Regions from separate parts of the Aquamicrobium ahrensii genome, predicted to be linked through region 1. Evidence: riboswitches for the same ligand, from Rfam matches in the RefSeq annotation. Region 1 holds a riboswitch; each other region holds the start of a gene.

Region 1 (4,863 bases):
ATTTCACCGTGTCGCCGGGAGCTATTTCGAGGAAATCCGGCTCATAGACCATCGGGCCGGTTTCATTGCGGTTCAGCATCTTCACCTCATGCGTCTCGGCGAACACCGGCGCGGAAACGACAAGCGAGGCGAACATGATAGCGGACGTGGCGATGCGCATGGCGTTCCTTTCATTCTATGTGGTCGAGACGGAAAAACCGGGCGCCGTCGGCAGGATCGGTGACGATGCTGGCGCGCACGCCGAACACCTCGGCGATACGCTCCACGTTCAGCACCTGTTCAGGCGCGCCGAGCGCCACAAGCCGTCCGCCCGCCATCACGCCGACGCGGTCGCAGGCCAGCGCCTGATTGAGATCGTGAAGCGCGACGATGGAGGTGACCGGCAGGGCGGCCACCAGCTTCAGAATGGAAAGCTGGTGGCGCACGTCCAGATGGTTGGTGGGCTCGTCGAGCAGGAGGATGCGGGGGCGCTGCGCCAGCGCGCGGGCGAGATGCACACGCTGCTTCTCGCCGCCGGAAAGCGTGGCCCAGTAACGTGTTCCGAAACCGTGCAGATCGGCGCCGGCCATTGCTTCGGCGACGATGCGGTCATCCTTGGCCGACCATGGTTGCAGTGGCGTCAGCCACGGCGTGCGTCCAAGCTCCACCGCATCACGCACGGTGATCGCCTCGCCGGTGTCCGCCTGCTGTTCGAGATAGGCGATCTTCTGCGCCGCCAACCGGCGCGGCAGATGGCCAAGCGGCTGGCCTTCCACGAGGACATCGCCGGTGGTCGGCTTGAGGATACCGGAAAGCAGCCGCAGAAGCGTGGACTTGCCCGAACCATTGGGCCCGACCAGCCCCAGCGTCTCCCCCTCGCGCACGGCGAGACTCACGTCGCGGACGATCTGCGTGCGCCGCACGCTCCAGCCAAGATCATGCGCTTCAAGGATCATGCTCTGCGCCGACCCCTGAGCAGAATAAGAGCGAAGGCAGGCGCACCGACCAGCGCGGTGATGACGCCGATGGGCAGCACCTGTCCGGGGATCATGGTGCGCGACAGCACGTCGGCGGCGATGAGGAAGGCTGCGCCTGTCAGCGCGGTAGCCGGCACCAGCCTGCCATGTCGCACACCAACCACGAAACGCGCCGCATGCGGAATGACGAGGCCGACGAAACCGATGGAGCCGACGATGGAAACCATGACGGCGGTGACGAGCGCGGTGAGCCCGATTAGCACGATCTGTACCCTGCGCACCGGAATGCCCAGGGAAGCAGCGGATTCCGCCCCGAAGGCGAATGCATCGAGGGCGCGCGCATACCACACGCAGGCGATGAGCCCGGCCGCAGCCACAGGCACGGCCAGCGTCACATCCGGCCAGCGCACGCCGCTCAGATTGCCGAGCAGCCAGAACATGATGCCCCGCGCCTGTTCGGCATTGGCCGATTTGGTGATGATGAAGGAGGTGAGCGCGTTGAAAAGCTGCGAACCGGCGATGCCGGCCAGGATGATCTGCCCCGCGCCGCGCGCCGATACGCCGCCGCCGGCCGCCCGCGCCAGCAGTGCGACGAGCAGGAAGGCCGTGACTGCGCCCGCGAACGCACCGAGCGACATCGACACCGCCCCGCCGCCGAGGCCGGCGATCGTCACGGTCACCGCTCCGGTCGACGCCCCCGCCGATATGCCAAGCAGATAGGGATCGGCCAGAGCGTTGCGCAGCAGCGATTGCAGCACGAGACCGGACAGCGCCAGCCCCGCGCCGCAGGAAGCGGCCACCAGCGCGCGCGGCAGGCGATAATTCCAGACGATGCCCATGTCGATCGGATCGAGCGGATAGGCAGCGCCCAGAACCTTGTTGGCCAGCGTCTGCACCACGATGGAGAGCGGAATGGGCGTCTCGCCGATACAGGTTCCGGCAAAGACCGCCGCCGCCAGGGCGACGAGGCTTGCCGGCCAGCGCCACCACAGCCGCGCCATGGAATGCTGGCCCGCAGAAACTATCGTCACCTGGCGACGCCCAGATCCACCAGCGCGTCGGCCAGCACCTCGATGCCGGCCACTGTGCGCATGGTGGCGTCCATGGCATGGCCGTCCATCACCACAATGCGGTTGTTCTTCACAGCCTCCATCTGGCTGGCGACCGGATCAGTCTTGAGGAATTCGAGCTTCTTTTCATGGTCGTCGGCGGGAAAGCGGCGGCGATCCATCCTGGCGATGATGATGATCGTCGGATTGGCCTTGGCGATGGTCTCCCAGCCAACCACCGGCCATTCCTCATCGGATTCCACGATGTTTCGAATGCCGAGCTTGTTCAGCATGTAGGCCGGCCCGCCCTTGCGGCCGGCGACATAGGGGTCGATGTTCATGTCGGCGCTGGAGAACCAGAACACGGCCGACACGTCCTCGATGTCGAGAGCCTTCGCGCGCTCGACGGCGTCATCCTCGCGCTTCACCAGATCTGCGACGACTTCCTCCCCCTTGTCCTGCACGTCGAAGATTTCAGCAAGCTCGCGCACGCCCTGATGAATGGTCTCAGTCGAGAAGGCGGCGGTGCGGGTGCCGTCGACGCCGACGCTGTTGTCCTTGGCCACGCAATCGGCGGGCATCACATAGGTCGGGACGCCGACCTCGTGGAACTGCTCGCGGGTCGCGACAATGCCCTCCGGCCCGACGTGCCAGATGAACTGCACCGCGACGAGATCGGGTTTCCTGGCCACCACGCTCTCGAAGCTGGGATCGTTGTCGGCCAGCCGCTCGACATTGTCGTTGATGGACTTGTGCTCGGGCAGCACATCGGTGAACCAGACGGAGGTGCCGGTCACCTTGTCGCCGAGACCCAGCGCATAGAGCGCCTCGGTGGAGGCCTGGCCGACGGTGACGGCGGTGGCCGGCGCCTTGTCGAAGGTGATCGTCTCGCCGCAGTTTTCCAGCGTGAGCGGATATTCCGTAGGCTCGGCGGCCGCATGGACCGTGAGCAGCGCAAGGCTAGCGGCGGCAAGTGCCAGACGCGGGAAGGTCATGACGCGAAGTTCTCCGATTGGTTTGCAGCGGGGACCGGAGGCTTCGGACGGGGAACGCAATGAAAAGCCACGCATCCGCAGGCATACGGCAGACGGCCTGATCAGGCAGGGAAGGCTTCATCGACAACCTCTCCCGGGCGCCCCGCCCGGCACGTTCAGTTCCAGTTGTCGGCAGGTCTCCTGACTGACGGATCGACGCCCTTCCCCGCCTTCCCGGGCCGAAGCCCAGTGGCATTTCCGGGGAGCGGACTCACCGCCTACAGTTGCGGGGGCAGTTTCGTTTCGCAGGTCTTTGGCCAACCTGCGGCGAATTCCCTCTTCGTTCCTTTCGGAAACCGACACCATGCTCGTATCGCATGTGCGGTGACCTTTTCAAGTCGGACAAACCGTCGTCCCCAGCAGCCTGCCGGCCCGAGCGGCCAATCGGGAACCGCTGAACCCCCGGGGCATTGCTTCGGGGCCTGCGTTCTTCAGCCTGCCAGCGCCTGCTCCAGATCCGCGGTCAGGTCCGCGCCATCCTCGATGCCCGCCGACAGGCGCACCAGCGAATCCGATATGCCGATGGCGGCGCGTTGCGCTGCGGGAATGGAGCCGTGCGTCATCGTCGCCGGATGCTCGATCAGGCTTTCCACGCCGCCAAGGCTTTCGGCCAGCGTGAACAGACGGGTCCGCTCCAGAAAGCGCTTCGTGCCCGCCAGATCGCGGTCGAGCTCCACGGAGAGCATGCCGCCGAAGGCCTGCATCTGACGTGCGGCGACAGCATGCTGGGGGTGACTTTCGAGGCCCGGATAGATCACCCTGCGCACGTCCGCGCGAGCTTCCAGCCAGCGGGCTATGGTGAGGCCGTTCTGCGAATGCCGCTCCATCCTGAGCGCCAGCGTCTTGATTCCGCGCAGGGCGAGGAAGCTGTCGAAGGGGCCGGAAATGGCGCCGACGGCGTTCTGCAGGAACCTCAGCCGGTCGCGCAATTCACCTTCCTCGCGCACCACGGCGACGCCTCCGATCATGTCCGAATGACCATTGAGGTATTTGGTGGTGGAGTGAACGACGATATCGATGCCGAGTTCCAGAGGCCGCTGGATGTAGGGGCTGCAAAACGTGTTGTCGACGATCGTCACCAGCCCCTTGCGGCCGGCGAGAGCCACCATCGCCTCCAGATCGACGATCTTCAGGAGCGGGTTTGTCGGCGTCTCGATCCATAAAAGCTTCGTCTCCGGCCGGATCGCGGCCTCGACCGCAGCAAGATCGGTGAAGTCGGCGAAATCCACGGCCAGCGAAGCCGTGCGCCGCCGCACCTTGTCGATGAGCCGGAACGTGCCGCCATAGATGTCGTCCGTCGCCAGGACATGCGTGCCGGCGTCGAACAGTTCCAGCACCGTCGCGATCGCCGCCAGTCCCGAAGCGAAGGCGAAGGCGGCAGCGCCGCTTTCGAGATCGGCCACGGCGCGTTCGAAGGCGAAGCGCGTCGGGTTCTGGCTGCGGGCATATTCGAAACCCTTGTGCACGCCCGGGCTTTCCTGCGCATAGGTCGAGGTGGCGTAGATCGGCACCATGACCGCGCCGGTCGTCGGGTCATGGCTCTGGCCGCCATGAATGGTGCGCGTCGAGAAAGCGAGCCGGTTCTTGCGGTCTGTGGTCATTTGCTGGTCCGCCTCAGATGGTTGATCAGGTCGATGCGGGTGATGAGCCCGATGAATTCGTCGCCGTCGAAGATGATGGCTACCTCGTTGCGGTCGAACACCGGCAGCAGCGCATCGAGCGTCTGGCTGGCCTGCAGCGTGTGCAGGTCGCGCGTCATGGCCGTGCGTACGTCCCCGTTGAAGCGCTCCCAGCGGCTGTCGTAGGGTCCCTCGACCCTGGCCA
Region 2 (4,863 bases), on a different contig from region 1:
GGCTGATCGACGCCGCCTCGCGCCGCCAGAAATGGATCGATCAGGCGCAGTCGCTCAACCTCTACATCGCCAATCCGAGCGGCAAGAAGCTGGACGAGCTTTACCGGCTTGCATGGCGCAAGGGCCTGAAGACGACCTATTACCTGCGCTCGCGCTCGGCCACCCATGTCGAGAAGTCGACGCTCAAGGGCACCGACGGCAAGCTCAACGCCGTTTCGCCGGCAAGCGTGTCGGCAGCGGAAGCTGCCACGCCGATCATGGTCGACCCAAGTGCGGCATGGGGCAAGGCCTGCGCCATCGACGACCCCGACTGCGAAGCCTGCCAGTAAGCAGGCACCCGCCCTCCCCGCCGGGGAGGGCAAAGCTGACAGGCCGGGATGGGGAGACATCGCCCCATCCTGCGCCATCACCATTCATGCGATCCCGACCGGCCTCCGGCCGATGCCTGAAGCGTCAGGGATGGGTGCGCCAAGCCTAACCGGAGAATGAGATGCTCGACTGGTCCGAACCCAAAAACAACCCTTCAATCCCGCTTCCGGGCAAGGATGCGCCTGCCGGCGACGCCACCGGCCTTGGCGAAATCGAGCGGGGCGCCGCGCGCGTGACCGTCGATGAAAAGCGCATGATCAACGCCCGTGCCGACGTGAACCAGCTCTTGCCGCTGAAGTATCGCTGGGCATGGGAAAAGTACCTCTCCGGCTGCAACAATCACTGGATGCCGACCGAGGTGTCGATGCAGGCCGACATCGCGCTGTGGAAGTCGAAGGATGGGCTGACGGAAGACGAGCGGCGCATGCTCAAGCGCAATCTCGGTTTCTTCGCGGCTTCCGAATCGCTGGTGGCGAACAATATCGTGCTCGCCATCTACCGCCATCTGACCAATCCCGAATGCCGGCAATATCTGCTGCGTCAGGCTTTCGAGGAGGCGATCCATACCCACACTTTCCAGTACATCGTGGAAAGCCTCGCCCTCGATGAAGGCGAGCTGTTCAACATGTACCGCGAGGTGCCGTCGATCACCGACAAAGCCGAATGGGCGCTGAAGCACACGCAGAACCTCGACAATCCCGACTTCAAGACCGGCACGCCGGATGCCGATCAATCCTTCCTGCGCGACCTTGTCGCCTTCTACGTCATCTTCGAGGGCATGTGGTTCTACACCGGCTTCGCGCAGATCCTGTCGCTCGGCCGCCGCAACAAGATGGTCGGCATCGCCGAACAGTACCAGTACATCCTGCGCGACGAATCGATTCACCTGAATTTCGGCGTCGACGTCATCAACCAGATCAAGCTGGAAAACCCGCACCTGTGGACCAAGGCGTTCCAGGACGAGGTGCGCGGCATGATCCTCGACGCAGCCGAACTGGAAGCCGCCTATGGCCGCGATACGATGCCGCGTGGATTCCTCGGCCTCAACGCGGCGCTGTGCGAGCAATACATGCACTTCATCGCCAACCGCCGCTGCGCCCAGCTCGGCCTCGCGCCGGTCTTCGCCGAGACCGAAAACCCGTTCCCATGGATGAGCGAAACCATGGATCTGAAGAAGGAAAAGAACTTCTTCGAGACCCGCGTCATCGAGTACCAGAACGGCGGCGCGCTGGCCTGGGACTGACCTGGATCGCCGTGGGACGGCAGGTTCACGCGTCACGGCATCGCCTGTCGTCTTTGCGCCGGGGCGATGTCGCTTTCTCATGCTCCTCGCCACCGCGAATGGTGTTCACATCAATATGCTTAAGGTGCCCGACCGCCTCGTGCGGAAGGGAGAATTGGGAAGCCGGCGCCCTCGCAAGAGGAAGTCCGGCGCTGCCCCCGCAACGGTGGCGGAGCGCAAACCTCGACGGTGAACCACTGGGGAGATGCCCCCGGGAAGGTGTCGAGGCGGTCCTTTACGGGACGCTCCGGAGCCCGGAAACCAGCCTTGAGCACGTTGGTCTCGACTGATCGCGGTGGGCGGTCAAGGAGCGAATGGCGTACGACCCGGCCGCCGGCGTCGGCGGTTGCCGTTCCTTCCCCAAATCACCACCAAGTTCAGTCCTTTAGCGAGGACAGGACATGGACGCCCGTAACGAAATGCTCACGCTGATCCGCGCCCGCAGGCACGGCTGGTCGCTGGAGCAGCCCTTCTACACCGATCCCGATTTCTTCAGGCTCGACATGGAGCTGATCTGGTATCGGGACTGGCTCTTCATCGGCCATGATTGCGAGGTGGCGAAGCCGGGAAGCTTCTTCACCGTGCAGGTCGGCTCCTACCCGATCGTGATCGTGCGCGACCGCGAAGGCAGGATCAGAGCCTTCCACAATTCCTGCCGCCACCGCGGAAGCCGCGTATGCACGACGCCGAAAGGCACCTCTGCGCGGCTGGTCTGCCCCTATCACCAGTGGACCTACGACCTCGACGGCAGGCTGCTCTTCGCCCGCCAGATGGCCGAGGATTTCGACCCGTCCGCCCATTCGCTCAAGCCCATCGCCTGCGAGAGCGTCGCTGGCTACATTTTCATCTGCCTTGCGGACGAGCCGGCCGATTTCGAGCCGTTCCGCATGCTGATGGAGCCCTATTTCGCACCGCACAAGCTTTCCGAGGCGAAGATCGCCTATGAATCGACCATCGTCGAGAAGGCCAACTGGAAGCTGGTGTGGGAGAACAACCGCGAATGCTACCACTGCGCGGGCAACCATCCGGAACTGTGCAAGACCTTCCCGGAAGCGCCCAGCGTCACCGGCGTCAATGGTGCCGAGAGCGATCCGGAGATGGTGGAGCACTGGGAAAAATGCGAGGCGGCGGGCCTGCCAGCGCGCTTCCGCATCGACGAGGCCGGACAGTTCCGCGCCACCCGCGCGCCGCTGCTGCGCGACGCGGTGAGCTACACCATGACCGGCAAGCCCTCGGTGAAGCGCAATCTTTCCGATCAGGTCAGCGCCGATCGTATCGGCACGCTGATGCTCTATCACTACCCCGCCACATGGAACCATGTGCTGATCGACCATGCCGTGACCTTCCGCGTCATCCCGCTTGGCCCTGAAGAGACCGCCGTCACCACCAAATGGCTGGTCCACAAGGATGCGGTCGAAGGCGTCGACTACGATCTGGAGGAACTCATCCATGTGTGGACGGAGACCAATGATCAGGACCGCCGCATTGTGGAGGAGAACGCCTTCGGCATCCGCTCGCCGGCCTATGAGCCCGGCCCCTATTCGGAACTGCATGAAGGGGGCGTGATCCAGTTCGTGGAATGGTATGCGCACTTCATGGAGCCACGGCTTTGCGAGGGTGAAAAGCCCAGGCTGAAGAACGTCGCCTGAGGAGAAGCCGATGAACGCCATGACCGATCCCGGGCTCTACCGCCATCTGGACGAGATGGCCCCGTGGAACGATCGCCTTCAGGTTCTGGAGGTGATCGGCATCGCGGACGAGACGCCGGAGGTGAAGACCTTCACCTTCCGGTCCGATGCGCAGACATGGTTCCGCTACAAGCCGGGCCAGTTCATAACGCTCGAATTGCCCGTGGACGACGGGCCGCTCATGCGCACCTACACGCTGTCGTCGTCGCCATCGCGCCCCTTCTCCATCGCGGTGACGGTGAAGGCGCAGCCGGGCAGCGTGGGCGCCCGCTGGATGTTCGACAATCTGGGTGTCGGCGCGCGGCTGAAAGCGTTCGGGCCGGGCGGCGAATTCACCCACCACAACCATCCGGCCGCCAAATATCTGTTCATCTCGGCCGGCTCCGGCATCACGCCGGTGATGTCGATGCTGCGCTGGCTGAACGACTGCGCGCCGGGCACGGACGTGTCCTTCGTCAACTGCGCGAGGCGGCCGGAAGAAATCATCTTCCGCAAGGAGCTTGAGTTGCTGGGCTCGCGCATGCCCGGCCTTTCGCTGTCGTTCCTGATCGAGGAACGCTCGTCGCGCGAAAGCTGGTTCGGCCATATGGGCCGCATCGACGCCGTGCGCCTGCCGCTTCTGTCGCCCGACTTCCGCGAGCGCGAAGTGTTTTGCTGCGGCCCCGAACCGTTCATGCGGGCGGTGCGCGAGATGTTGCAGGCCGCCGGCTTCGATATGGCGTTCTACCATCAGGAAAGCTTCGGCGCGCCGCCGGTCGAGCCCGCGCCCGCCGCCTTCCCCGAACTGCCCGCCAATGCGGACGCGGGCACGGCGCCCGCCGCAACCGTGCCGGTGCGCTTCAGCCTTTCCGATGTGGAGGGCGAATGCCTTCCCGGCCAGACCGTTCTTCAGGCGGCGCGCGCCAGCGGCGTGCGGATTTCGGCGGCCTGCGAGTTCGGTCTGTGCGGCACCTGCAAGGTGAAGAAACTGTCCGGCGAGGTCGAGATGAACCACAATGGCGGCATACTCGACGACGAGATCGCCGACGGCTTCATCCTCGCCTGCTGCTCCAAACCCCTCTGCGACCTCGAGATCGAAGCCTGACCATGGAAAAAGACGAGGCGGCCGTCGCCCTCCCACAACCACTCGACCGGCAAACGGCGGCGAAAATCTCGCCGCTGCCGCCGCCCGAAGAAGTGTTCGTCGACTGGCTGATGTCGGTGCCGCCGCATGCCTGCCTCGAAGACGAGGCGCGCCGCCAGATCGAACTGATCGACAGCCGCCCGACGCTGCATCCGGACGTGCGCTGCCTGCGCGCGCTGCTGGTCGCCGTAGCCGGCAAGGGAAACTGGCCGAAGCCTTCCGCCAGCCTTTGACCCACAGGTTGCCTGCCGCCGCAAATCGGCGACAGGCAAGGCGATCAACCGGCCAGCGCCCGCAATTCGCGGGCGGCCGCCACCATGTTGACCAGAGCCGGCCTGACCTCTTCCCATTTGCGGGTCTTGAGGCCGCAATCGGGATTGATCCAGATCTGGCTGTCGGCC
Region 3 (4,863 bases), on a different contig from region 1:
AGCGCCGCTCGATATGGAAGGCGATGTGATTGGCCACGAAAGCGGACAGCCGCTCGGCGGCGTCGCCGGAGGAAGGGCGGGCGTCGTTCCATGCACCCAGCAGCGCCTCCATATGCGCGCGCATCAGTGTGAACAGCAGTTCTTCCTTGGTGGGAAAGTAGCGATAGAGAGCGGCCGGCTGCACGCCCACCCGGGCGGCGAGCTGGCGCATGGTCACCGCCTCGTAGCCGTGACGCGCAATGAGGTCGACAGCCGCCTCGCGGATCGCCGCCTCAGTCCGTTCTCCATCCGAGCCTGCCGTTCGCGCCATCGGATTCCTCTCCATCAATTAATAAAACGTACGTTCAATTAATTCAAGGGGCGCTCATTTCAGTAAGGACGATGGCTGGGAATGGATGGAAGTCGGGTCAGACCTGATCCTGCTCCGGATAAGAGCGCCCCTTGCCGAGAACCATGCCGACGCCGATCAGCGCCAGCCCGAGGCCTGAAAAGGCGGCCAGGCTTGGCAGATGCTTGGGGATTTCGCTCCATACCGGGCGCACAACACTGGCCGTGTCGAATGTGTCGGCGCTGTACTGGCACAGAATGAAGGACGATTGCTTGCGCACCATATCCGCGTCGATGCGCGATATGAGGTCTTCCACGGCTGCCTTGTTGGCTGAGGTTTCCCGCATATGGGAAAGCAGTTCGCGCGCAGCCGACAGATAGGCATGGGCGCACTCGTTGAAGGGGCTTTCCTCGTCGCTCAGCGAGCCCGGAACCAGCCCCCACAGGCAATAGGTATACTGGATATTGCCGTAATTCAGCAGCCGCACGAAAGTGTCGTCCACCTGCCGCTCCTGCGCGGCGAGCTTCATGATCTCGCTGCGGTGGTCCGCAATCACGGCCATCTGGCCGTGTGACAGGCTGGCGATCGGTATGCCTTTGATTTCCGCCGGATTGCTGCGCCGATGCGCTTCAGCCGAAGATGATGCGAAGCAAGCCGCGGCAACCGCAACAAGAAGCGCGGCGCGCGCCGGTGGGGGAGCGCGCCGCGTCATGGCGTTGTCAGGCCGCCCGGGCGCGTGCGCCGGCAGGCAGGGCCCGCTCGGCGACTGCGCCGAAGGCAAGGCCGATCACCGTCCACAGCACGGCGTGCATGCCGAGCGAGGAGGTGCGGAAGCGCCAGAGCAGGTCGGCTGAATAGCCTTCCGGAATCTCGTTCACCGTCGGCAACGCATATTGGGCGATGGCGATGATGACGAGGAAGGCGAGCCCACCGACAATACCGGCGGTCCAGCCGCCAAGCCGGGTCCACAGCCGCCGCGCCAGCGCCACGGCGACGACAGCGGCGATGATGGAGACGATCAGCATGACGAAGAACAACTCCGTGCGTTCGCCGATCGTTTCGGGATTGCCGACGGCCGGCGGCGTCGCCGGATATTTCAGCGCCGGCGCCAGCACCACGGCGATGAAGGCGGCGACGGCCAGAAGCCCGGCGGTGGCGCGGGGTCCGAGCGAGGTCACGCGGCCATGGACATAGGCGAACACGAGGGAGAACAGACCGCCGATGGCGGCGCCGTAGACGACCGAGCCGGTCAGGAGGCCCAGGCCCGCCTGGGTCTCGCGGCTGACCAGTTCTTCTTCCTCTTCGGCAGGCTCGCCGGAGGCTGCGGCCATCGCTTCTTCATAGGCGATGGCGCTGTCGATGTGAGGCTCGCCGAACACACGGGCGAATCCGAACGCGAAAAGTCCGGCCAGGATGCCGACCAGCATCCCGCGAAGCAGAAGATTTCCAACCATGGCGTCAGACTTTCAGTGGCAGGGGAAGCCGAGGAGATGGCGCGCGTCATGAACGAATTCATGCGTGCTCAGGTTCGAGAGCAGGGTTGTCGCCCCTTCCTCCGCCCCGATAAAATAGATGGCCAGCATCATGAGCAGGCCGCCAAAGATCGCCCACGGCATGATTTCGCGCACCGGAATCGGAACCGGGCGGACTTCTGGTGCAAAAGTGATGTCGGACATCGTGCTTCTCCCTGGGATGCTGCGTCCCGCTGTTGCAAGCTGTGAAACACGGATCAAGGCCTGACTTCCGGCGATAATTGCCGGTCACAGTGGCGCGACCGCGCTGGATTTTCACCAGCTTCCAGATCCGTAATCTTTGCCGACACTAGTCGCCGTCATGTATGGCTGTCAATGAAGCGAAGGGAGTGTGAATGACAGGACGCCTGACGTTGATCTGCTGCGGCTCCACGGAAGCGAACAGGTTTGGCGCTTTCGCACGGGATGAGCCGCTGGAGCCCGGAGCGATCGAGTATGCCCGGATGGTGGCCTGCGGCCTTGCGCGCGCCGATCGTGTGTGGCGAAGCCCGGCGCTGCGCGCCGTCGAGACCGCCGGGGCTCTCGGGCTGGACGGCGAAGCGCGGCAGGCGCTGCGCGATCAGGATTTCGGCCAGTGGGCCGGACGCAAGCTTGCCGAAGTTGAGCCGGGCGAACTGGCGACGTGGATGTCGGACCCGGACGCGGCGCCGCACGGCGGCGAATCGCTCCGCGATCTCAGGCGTCGTGTGTCCGCCTTCCTGGAAGAGGCCCTCGGCATGGCCGGTCACACGCTCGCGATCACCCACCCGCCCGTGATCCGCGCGGCAGTTTGCGAGGTGCTCGATGCGCCGCCGCAAGGCTTCTGGTCGGTCGATGTCGAGCCGCTCGGGCTGACGCGTTTCACCAGCGATGGGCGGCGCTGGGCCCTGCGTCTGGCCGCGCTCCGGTAGGGCCTGCTAGCCGGCCCTCGCAATCTCAAGAGCCTTCGGCATTTCCTCGGCCAGAATGTCGAGCTCATGGTCGAGCCCGACGCTGATGCGAATGCAGCGATCCAGCCCTGCCGCCATGGGTTTGCGGATGAACACGCCTCGCGCCAGCAGCGCCTGCATCAGTTTCAGGGCGAACGCTCCGTCCTCACCGCAATCCACGGCCACGAAATTCGTGGCCGAGGGCAGGGCCTGCAAACCGTTGTCCCCGGCTATTGTCGCGATACGGCGACGACCTGCATCCACCTTGCGCACGACCCCGGCCAGATAGCCCTGATCCTCCAGAGCCGCTTCACCGGCGATCTGCGCCATGCGGCTGACGCCATAGTGGTTGCGGATTTTCTCGAAGGCGGCGATGACCGTTTCCTCTCCGATGGCGTAGCCGCAACGGATGCCGGCGAGCCCGTAGGCCTTGGAGAAGGTGCGCATGCGCACGACGTTCGGCCTCGCCACATCGATCGCGGGCAGGGCGCTTGCCGGCGCGAGTTCGCAATAGGCTTCGTCCAGAATGAACATGGTGGTGTCCGGAAGCGCTTCGATGAAGCGGTTCACATCCTCTGCATCCCACCAGCTTCCCATCGGGTTGTCGGGATTGGAGAGGTAGACCAGCCGGGCGTCTTCCCGGCGCACCGCATCGAGCAGCCCGTCGAGGCTTTCGCGGTCGTTTTCATAGGGAACCGGCGCCAGCCTGCCGCCGACGCTGGCGACATGGAAATTGAAGGTGGGATAGGCGCCGAGCGACGTCACCACCGGCTCGCCCGGCGAAACATACATGCGCGTCAGCAGGCCGAGCAGCCCGTCTATGCCTTCGCCGACGACGATGTTCTGCGGCTTTACGCCGTGATGGGCGGCGGCCGCGACCTTGAGGTGGTGGTTGTCCGGATCGCAATACATCCACATGTCGGGCGCAGCCTTCACCATCCGTTCGATCACGCGGGGCGAAGGGCCGAAGCTGCTTTCATTGGCGCCGAGGCGGGCGCGGAATTTTTTGCCGCTGTCGCGCTCCTGGGCTTCCGGGCCGACAAAGGGGACGGTAGACGGCAGAGCGGCGATGACTGGCGTGAACGGCGTATAAATAGGCATGGCGATCCTGTTGTCGAAACGGCCCGCAGGTAAGCCCGACAAAGGGTAAAGTGCAAGAGTTTTCGAGAGTTGAGGGCCGTGTCACGTTCCGCGCGGAAAGACCTTCAAAATCAGCAGCGCCGGGCCCTCTCGGCAGTCATGGCGGTTCCCTGCTGCTGCAGCCCGTCGATCTTCGCGGTCTGCCTGTTCTTCACCGCATCTGCCCCGCGTCTGGCGCCTACCAGCCAGAATGGCGGCTCCCAGCTATCCACCTTTCCACGGCGAACGGCCGTCGCGCTGATTTCCCTCGCGTTTGTGCCGATCGATGTGTCGAGATCGATGCAGGACGCGCTCTGGTACGCCGCCGGGTCGACGGGGCGTGACGCGCACCCGGTCATGGCTGCGGCGGTGAGTACGGTGAGGCTGAGGACCGTGCAGGACAGTCTCATGGAATGTGCCCTTCCCAATCCGGATGACGCCTTCTCAATCTGCGACGCTATCTGTGCAGCCCGATTGGGTCGATCGTATGGTCGCCAATGTCCGTGCTTTCGTGCGATGACCCGGAACAGGAAAAGCATCAGGCACGAATAACGTCCGCCTGCGGTCTGAAGTTCCGTCCTGCTCGTGTGGGACGAACATCCTGCGCGTTGCGGGGTTGGAATACGGGCCGAAGTTCTGCTTGTCGTTTATTCCAACCAGGGGGAGCGGCACCCAGTGCTGCCCGTCAATCGGGCGCAGGCGGGCGGTGATCTTGCCGCATTCCGAAAAGCTTTGCCTGATGCTGCCAATATCGGGACATTCGGCTGTCACAAACCGATCAGGATTAGCAGTGTGAGCGACTATAGTGGCGGGCCATGCGAGATAGCGATGAGTACTATACCTACTCCATTGCCCTCCATACCCCTCCTAAATAGGCACGCCTGCTTAGCACCCTCATCTCAGGCACTCGGGCAACCTTTACCTTCTTCCGAAAGCGGACGTTCCAGCTCGCTTAGTCCTAGCCATGTCAGGCGCT
Region 4 (4,863 bases), on a different contig from region 1:
CACAGGCCGAAGGCGACCAGTTGGTGGCGCGGGGGCAGGGTGGGGTCATGATAGTCGGCCCGGCGGTCCTCGGAGCGGCCGCGATCGGGAGCGAGGGCGACCGTGACATTGCCGAATGTGGCCGCCCGGAAGGAGAAGCGCGTTTCGGTTGGTTCTCCCCAGGCCTGCGCCACTGCCTCGCGCGCCTCACCCGGCAACTCGGCGAACCGGGAGCGGTAATCGTCTACGGTGAAGTTGTGGCCTTCAGCGTCGAGCAAGTCGAGCAGGGCGCGCGGCGATTGCGGAATCCGGTCAACTGCATAGCCGGCGCTCTTCAGGTCGTGCAGCATGGCGAGCACGCTGTTCGGCACATCGAGCCCTACAGCATAGCCGGTGCGGCCGGGCGCGCTCGGATAGTCGGGGAGGAGGATGACGATGCGCCGCTTTGCCGGCGGCGTGGCCCGCAGCCGCAGGAAAGCGCAAAGCCGCCGCGCCACCTGCGCGATGCGGTCGGGCGCCGGCTGGTTCACATAGGCGCGCAGACCGAGCGCCGGGTCGGCATCCGTCTCCGCCTTCAGGGAGATGACGCCGGCCATGACGCGCCCGTCAAGTTCAGGCAGCACGGCATGCATGGCGAGGTCGGCGGGCGCGAGGCCGCGCTGGCCGCCTTCCCATGCCTCACGCTTCGTCGTCGCGACGACCACCTGAAAAACCGGAACGCCGGTGCGGTCGAACAGCGTTTCCGCACCCGCTTCAGCGCCGGAGGCGAAGGCCGTGGCGGTGATGATGGCGGCCGGCCGAAGAGCCGCGACTGCCTGCTCGACGAAGGCGAGGGAGGTCGCGTCCTTCAGGCTGGAGACGAAGACAGGAACCGCCACGACGCCGGTGCGGCGCAATTCGACTGTCAGCGCATCGATGGGGGCGATGTCGTTCGCCAGAAGCATCGAACGGTAGAAAAGAACCGGCACGACGGGCGCTTCCCCACCGATGCGCGGCGTTTCGACGACGCCTGATCCGGGTTCGTAAAAGCCGGCCCTCGGCACGGGTTCGGGCGCTGCGGATTCGGCCTCATGGCCTGCAAGCATGGCCAGCCGGCGCACCAGCGCCTGCATGTTGGCCGGCCCGCCCTCGCGGAAATAGCCGAGCAGCAGGGCGAGCTCCTCGCGCGGCAGGGTGGAGGCCTGCATCAGCCGCTCGTCCTCCTCGCGGCATTCTCCGGGCAGCAGGGCCAGCTTGACGCCCCCGGCGCGGGCGGTGGCGGCAAGCTGGTCGCAGCCGTAGCGCCACCAGTCGTAGCCGCCCAGAAGCCGCACCAGAATGACTTTTGCGTGGCTCGCGACGCTGTCCACCCACAGGTCGACCGACATGGGATGGCGCAGGTCGCGCAGGGCCGCCAGCCGCATGGAGGGCAGGCGGTCCGCTTCTGCTTTCCATGCCGAGGCCAGCGCCGCAAGATCGCTGTCCGTGAAGGACAGGGCCACCACGTCGCCCGGTGTCTGGCGCAGGTCGACCGGCTCGATGACGTCGTCGAGCGAGGCGGAACTGGTGGTCAGGATGTGCATCGTTCAATCCTGATGAATGGCCTGATGAGTGGCGTCCTTTGCCTTGTTCAGCCTGCGAGTATGGTCTCGATGGCCGGACGGTCGAGACCCTTGAGGCCGATCACCACCAGCCGCGAGCGTCGGTCATCCCCGGTTGCCCAGGCGCGATCATAATAATGATTGACGCGCGGTCCGACAGCCTGAACCAGCAGACGCATCGGTTTTCCCGAAACCTCGACGAAGCCCTTGACGCGCAGCACATCCTCCTGCTCGGCGGCGGCGGCGATACGGCGCGCCAGCTCCTCGGGGTCGGTCACCGCGGGAACGTCGATGACGAAGGTGTCGAAGTCGTCGTGCTCATGATCGCCCGCGCCGTCATGATGCGACTTGCGGTTTTCTATGTCGTCCTCGACAGCGAGGCCGAGGCCGAGCAGGATCGACGGATCGACCTTGCCATGTTCGGAGGGAACGACCTTCACGGCTGGGGTGATATGGGCGTCCACGATCTTGCGGGCGCGGGCGGCGGCGGCTTCGTCCAGCAGATCGCTCTTGGACAGGATGATGAGGTCGGCGCAGGCCACCTGATCCTCGAACACCTCCTCGATCGGGTCGTCATGGTCGAGCGATTCGTCCCCGGCGCGCTGGGCGGCGAGCGCGTCCATGTCGGAGGCGACCTTGCCCTCGGCAAGTGCGGGGCCATCCACCACGGCGACCACGCCGTCGACGGTGACGCGGCTTTTCACCGTCGGCCACTGGAAAGCCTGCACCAGCGGTTTCGGCAGGGCGAGGCCGGAGGTTTCGATCAGGATGTGATCGACCCTGGGCGTGCGAGACAGGATCTGGTCGAGCGCCGGCACGAAATCGTCGGCCACGGTGCAGCAGATGCAGCCATTGGCCAGTTCCACGATGTTTTCTTCCGGGCAGCTATCGATGCCGCAGCCTTTCAATATCTCGCCATCGACGCCGACGTCGCCGAATTCGTTGACGATGAGCGCGAGGCGTTTGCCGTTGCTGTTCTCCAGCAGGTTGCGGATCAGCGTGGTCTTGCCGGCGCCGAGGAAGCCGGTGACGACGGTGCAGGGCACACGGGTGGCGTTTGCGGTCATGATCTGTCCTTGAGGAGAGTGAGGGGAGGGATGCGCGCAACGAGGCCGCGCTTGAGCGAATCGGGACGACCGCGCCATGGAATCTTGCCGTCATCGGCGTCGGCCAGCAGGCTGGCACCGGCGACCAGATCGGCCCCGCAATCTTCGGTGAGATCGCCGAACACGTAGCTCCATGCGCCTTCCGACAGGATCGAGGCGCTTAACCTGCGCTTGCAGTTGCCGAGGCATTCTGCCGTGCGCACCTCGACCGGCAGGCCGGCGGCGGCCCGGCGCGCATCCTCCGCCAACTTTTCACCGGCGCGCGGATGCGCATCCGAGCCGGTGGCGTCGCGGCAGGAGATGCACACGATGATGGTCGTGCCGGCTCCTGTGGCGCTGGCGGCTGGTTCCGTCTGAGTGGGCGGGCCTGAATCCAATATCTGCTCCTTGCCCGGGACACCCGCCAGGCTTTCGGCTCGTTCCTTGCAGACGGCAGGTCTCCTGGCTCGCGGGTCGTCGCCCTGTCGCCGCCTTCCCGGGTCCGCACCCAGTGGCTGTCGGCTGAGGCTCGTCGCTTACAGTTGCGGGGACAGCTGCGGGTTCGGGGTCACCTCACCGCATTCCCTCTTAGCTCCCCTCCTTGGGAAAGGGAGACCGTCTGGGCGGATTTAGGCTTGGGCGGGTCCGGCTGTCAACTTGCGGCTACGACACGAGCATGTCCGCCAGCGCCGGGCCGAGATTCCCGGCGGGGATAATCTCGATCCGGTCGAGATTCAGCCAGTCGCGAAACTGCTCCAGTTCGGCGAGAAGAGCTTCAGCGGTTTCGGCCGGTGCCCCCTGTTCGGCGTATGCGGCATGGACGCGCAGCACGCCCGCCCCGCGGTCGGCCCTGAGATCGACGCGCGCGACGATCCTGTCGCCGAGCAGAAAGGGCAGGACATAGTAGCCATATCGTCGCTTGGCGGCCGGCGTGTAGATTTCGATACGGTAGCGGAAGCCGAACAGGTTTTCCGTACGATCCCGCTCGAACACCAGTGGATCGAAAGGCGCCAGCAGGGCGCGGGCTTCGACCCTGCGCGGCCGGCGCGCGTCGCGGTGCAGGTAAGCCTGCCGTGACCAGCCCTTGATGGCGACGGGAATCAACTCGCCTTCCTCGACAAGCTCGGCAATGCGGGGGGCCGCTTCAGTGGCGGAGAGCCGGAAATAATCGCGCAGACATGCGGCGGTGGCGATGCCATGGGCGCGGGCGGAGATGCGCAGCAGTTCGCGCTGGGCGTCGGCTGTAGCTGGAACCGGCGTGTCGAGTATGGAACGCGGCAGCACCCGTTCGGGCAGGTCATAGACGCGTTCGAAGCCGCGTCGGCAGGCCGTTGTGACCCTTCCGGCCCAGAACAGCCATTCGAAGGCCGCCTTGGCGTCGCTCCAGCCCCACCAGCCGCCCGAGCCCTTGTGGCCTTCCATGTCGGATGCGGCCAGCGGCCCGTGCGTTTCCACTTCGCGGAAAATCTCTTCGACGAAATCCGAGCGCTCCCGGCCGAATCTGGCCAATGTGCGATACATCTCCTCGCCGCGCGCTGCTTTTTCCATGCGCCAGCGCAGCAGCGGATATGTCTCCAGCGGCAGGAACGATGCCTCATGCGCCCAGTACTCGAAAAGCAGGCGTCTGGCCCCCGGACGGGTGGCTTCATCCAGAAGAGAGAGAGGGTAGGGGCCGAGCCGGGAATAAAGCGGCATGTAGTGCGCGCGCACCACCGCGCTGACCGAGTCGATCTGCAGCAGACCGATGCGCGACAGCGTGCGGGAAAGGCGCCGGCGATCCAACGCAGCCTTTGCGCGCCCTCCGCCGAAGCCCTGCGCGGACAGGGCGATACGGCGCGCCAGAGCCGGGGAGAGGGTTTCCTTCATGCAATCCAAACCTATCTCAAGTCATGGTTTACGGCAGCCCGATTCCAGCAATCTAGCAGCCGAGGCTCGTGGATGCTGTCAGGACTAAAAGTGGAGTAAAAAGTGAAGGAAATCAAAGATGATCAGTTTTGTCGCAGATAGTGTGCAGTGCAGCGTTTTGGTCAAGGTTTGACTTGCTTCGGCAATCCGGCTGCGCTAACCCTCGCCGCGTTGCAGCAGGGGACCAAATGGTTCCGGGCAAATCTGTCACGCTTCCGTAACAGGGCCGGCTGCGCTAGTTTCAGGCGGATCCGCCGCCAACGGAAAGTTGCAGCATGAACGAATTGTTGAGTTCGTATCTGCCGATCGTCATA

The links. Region 1 has a riboswitch for cobalamin ahead of ABID44_RS13570 (ABC transporter substrate-binding protein). Riboswitches for the same ligand answer to the same signal wherever they lie in the genome.
Region 2: it holds a riboswitch for cobalamin, as region 1 does, so the genes downstream of both, ABID44_RS03690 (aromatic ring-hydroxylating oxygenase subunit alpha) here and ABID44_RS13570 (ABC transporter substrate-binding protein) in region 1, are expected to answer to the same signal.
Region 3: it holds a riboswitch for cobalamin, as region 1 does, so the genes downstream of both, ABID44_RS14535 (CbtB domain-containing protein) here and ABID44_RS13570 (ABC transporter substrate-binding protein) in region 1, are expected to answer to the same signal.
Region 4: it holds a riboswitch for cobalamin, as region 1 does, so the genes downstream of both, ABID44_RS05150 (DUF1636 family protein) here and ABID44_RS13570 (ABC transporter substrate-binding protein) in region 1, are expected to answer to the same signal.

The regions. Positions count from the first base shown of each region.
Region 1 is NZ_JBEPMN010000011.1:23,900-28,762, forward strand. Features, by position in the region: gene ABID44_RS13555 (pseudoazurin) at 1-160, opposite strand, end outside; gene ABID44_RS13560 (ABC transporter ATP-binding protein) at 171-935, opposite strand; gene ABID44_RS13565 (FecCD family ABC transporter permease) at 932-1,957, opposite strand; gene ABID44_RS13570 (ABC transporter substrate-binding protein) at 1,984-3,000, opposite strand; cobalamin riboswitch at 3,154-3,355, opposite strand; gene ABID44_RS13575 (trans-sulfuration enzyme family protein) at 3,471-4,640, opposite strand; gene ABID44_RS13580 (pyridoxal-phosphate dependent enzyme) at 4,637-4,863, opposite strand, start outside.
Region 2 is NZ_JBEPMN010000002.1:166,109-170,971, reverse strand. Features, by position in the region: gene ABID44_RS03700 (ribonucleoside-diphosphate reductase subunit alpha) at 1-329, shown strand, start outside; gene ABID44_RS03695 (ribonucleotide-diphosphate reductase subunit beta) at 491-1,612, shown strand; cobalamin riboswitch at 1,718-1,935, shown strand; gene ABID44_RS03690 (aromatic ring-hydroxylating oxygenase subunit alpha) at 2,053-3,300, shown strand; gene ABID44_RS03685 (FAD-binding oxidoreductase) at 3,320-4,423, shown strand; gene ABID44_RS03680 (hypothetical protein) at 4,426-4,695, shown strand; gene metE (5-methyltetrahydropteroyltriglutamate--homocysteine S-methyltransferase) at 4,740-4,863, opposite strand, start outside.
Region 3 is NZ_JBEPMN010000013.1:5,389-10,251, reverse strand. Features, by position in the region: gene ABID44_RS14550 (TetR/AcrR family transcriptional regulator) at 1-310, opposite strand, end outside; gene ABID44_RS14545 (hypothetical protein) at 408-1,040, opposite strand; gene ABID44_RS14540 (CbtA family protein) at 1,048-1,782, opposite strand; gene ABID44_RS14535 (CbtB domain-containing protein) at 1,795-2,004, opposite strand; adenosylcobalamin (AdoCbl) riboswitch at 2,053-2,135, opposite strand; gene ABID44_RS14530 (histidine phosphatase family protein) at 2,196-2,750, shown strand; gene ABID44_RS14525 (pyridoxal phosphate-dependent aminotransferase) at 2,757-3,869, opposite strand; gene ABID44_RS14520 (hypothetical protein) at 3,980-4,297, opposite strand; gene ABID44_RS14515 (AAA family ATPase) at 4,855-4,863, opposite strand, start outside.
Region 4 is NZ_JBEPMN010000003.1:26,317-31,179, reverse strand. Features, by position in the region: gene cobN (cobaltochelatase subunit CobN) at 1-1,541, opposite strand, end outside; gene cobW (cobalamin biosynthesis protein CobW) at 1,589-2,626, opposite strand; gene ABID44_RS05150 (DUF1636 family protein) at 2,623-3,042, opposite strand; cobalamin riboswitch at 3,080-3,279, opposite strand; gene ABID44_RS05145 (winged helix-turn-helix domain-containing protein) at 3,308-4,510, opposite strand; gene ABID44_RS05140 (NADH-quinone oxidoreductase subunit A) at 4,825-4,863, shown strand, end outside.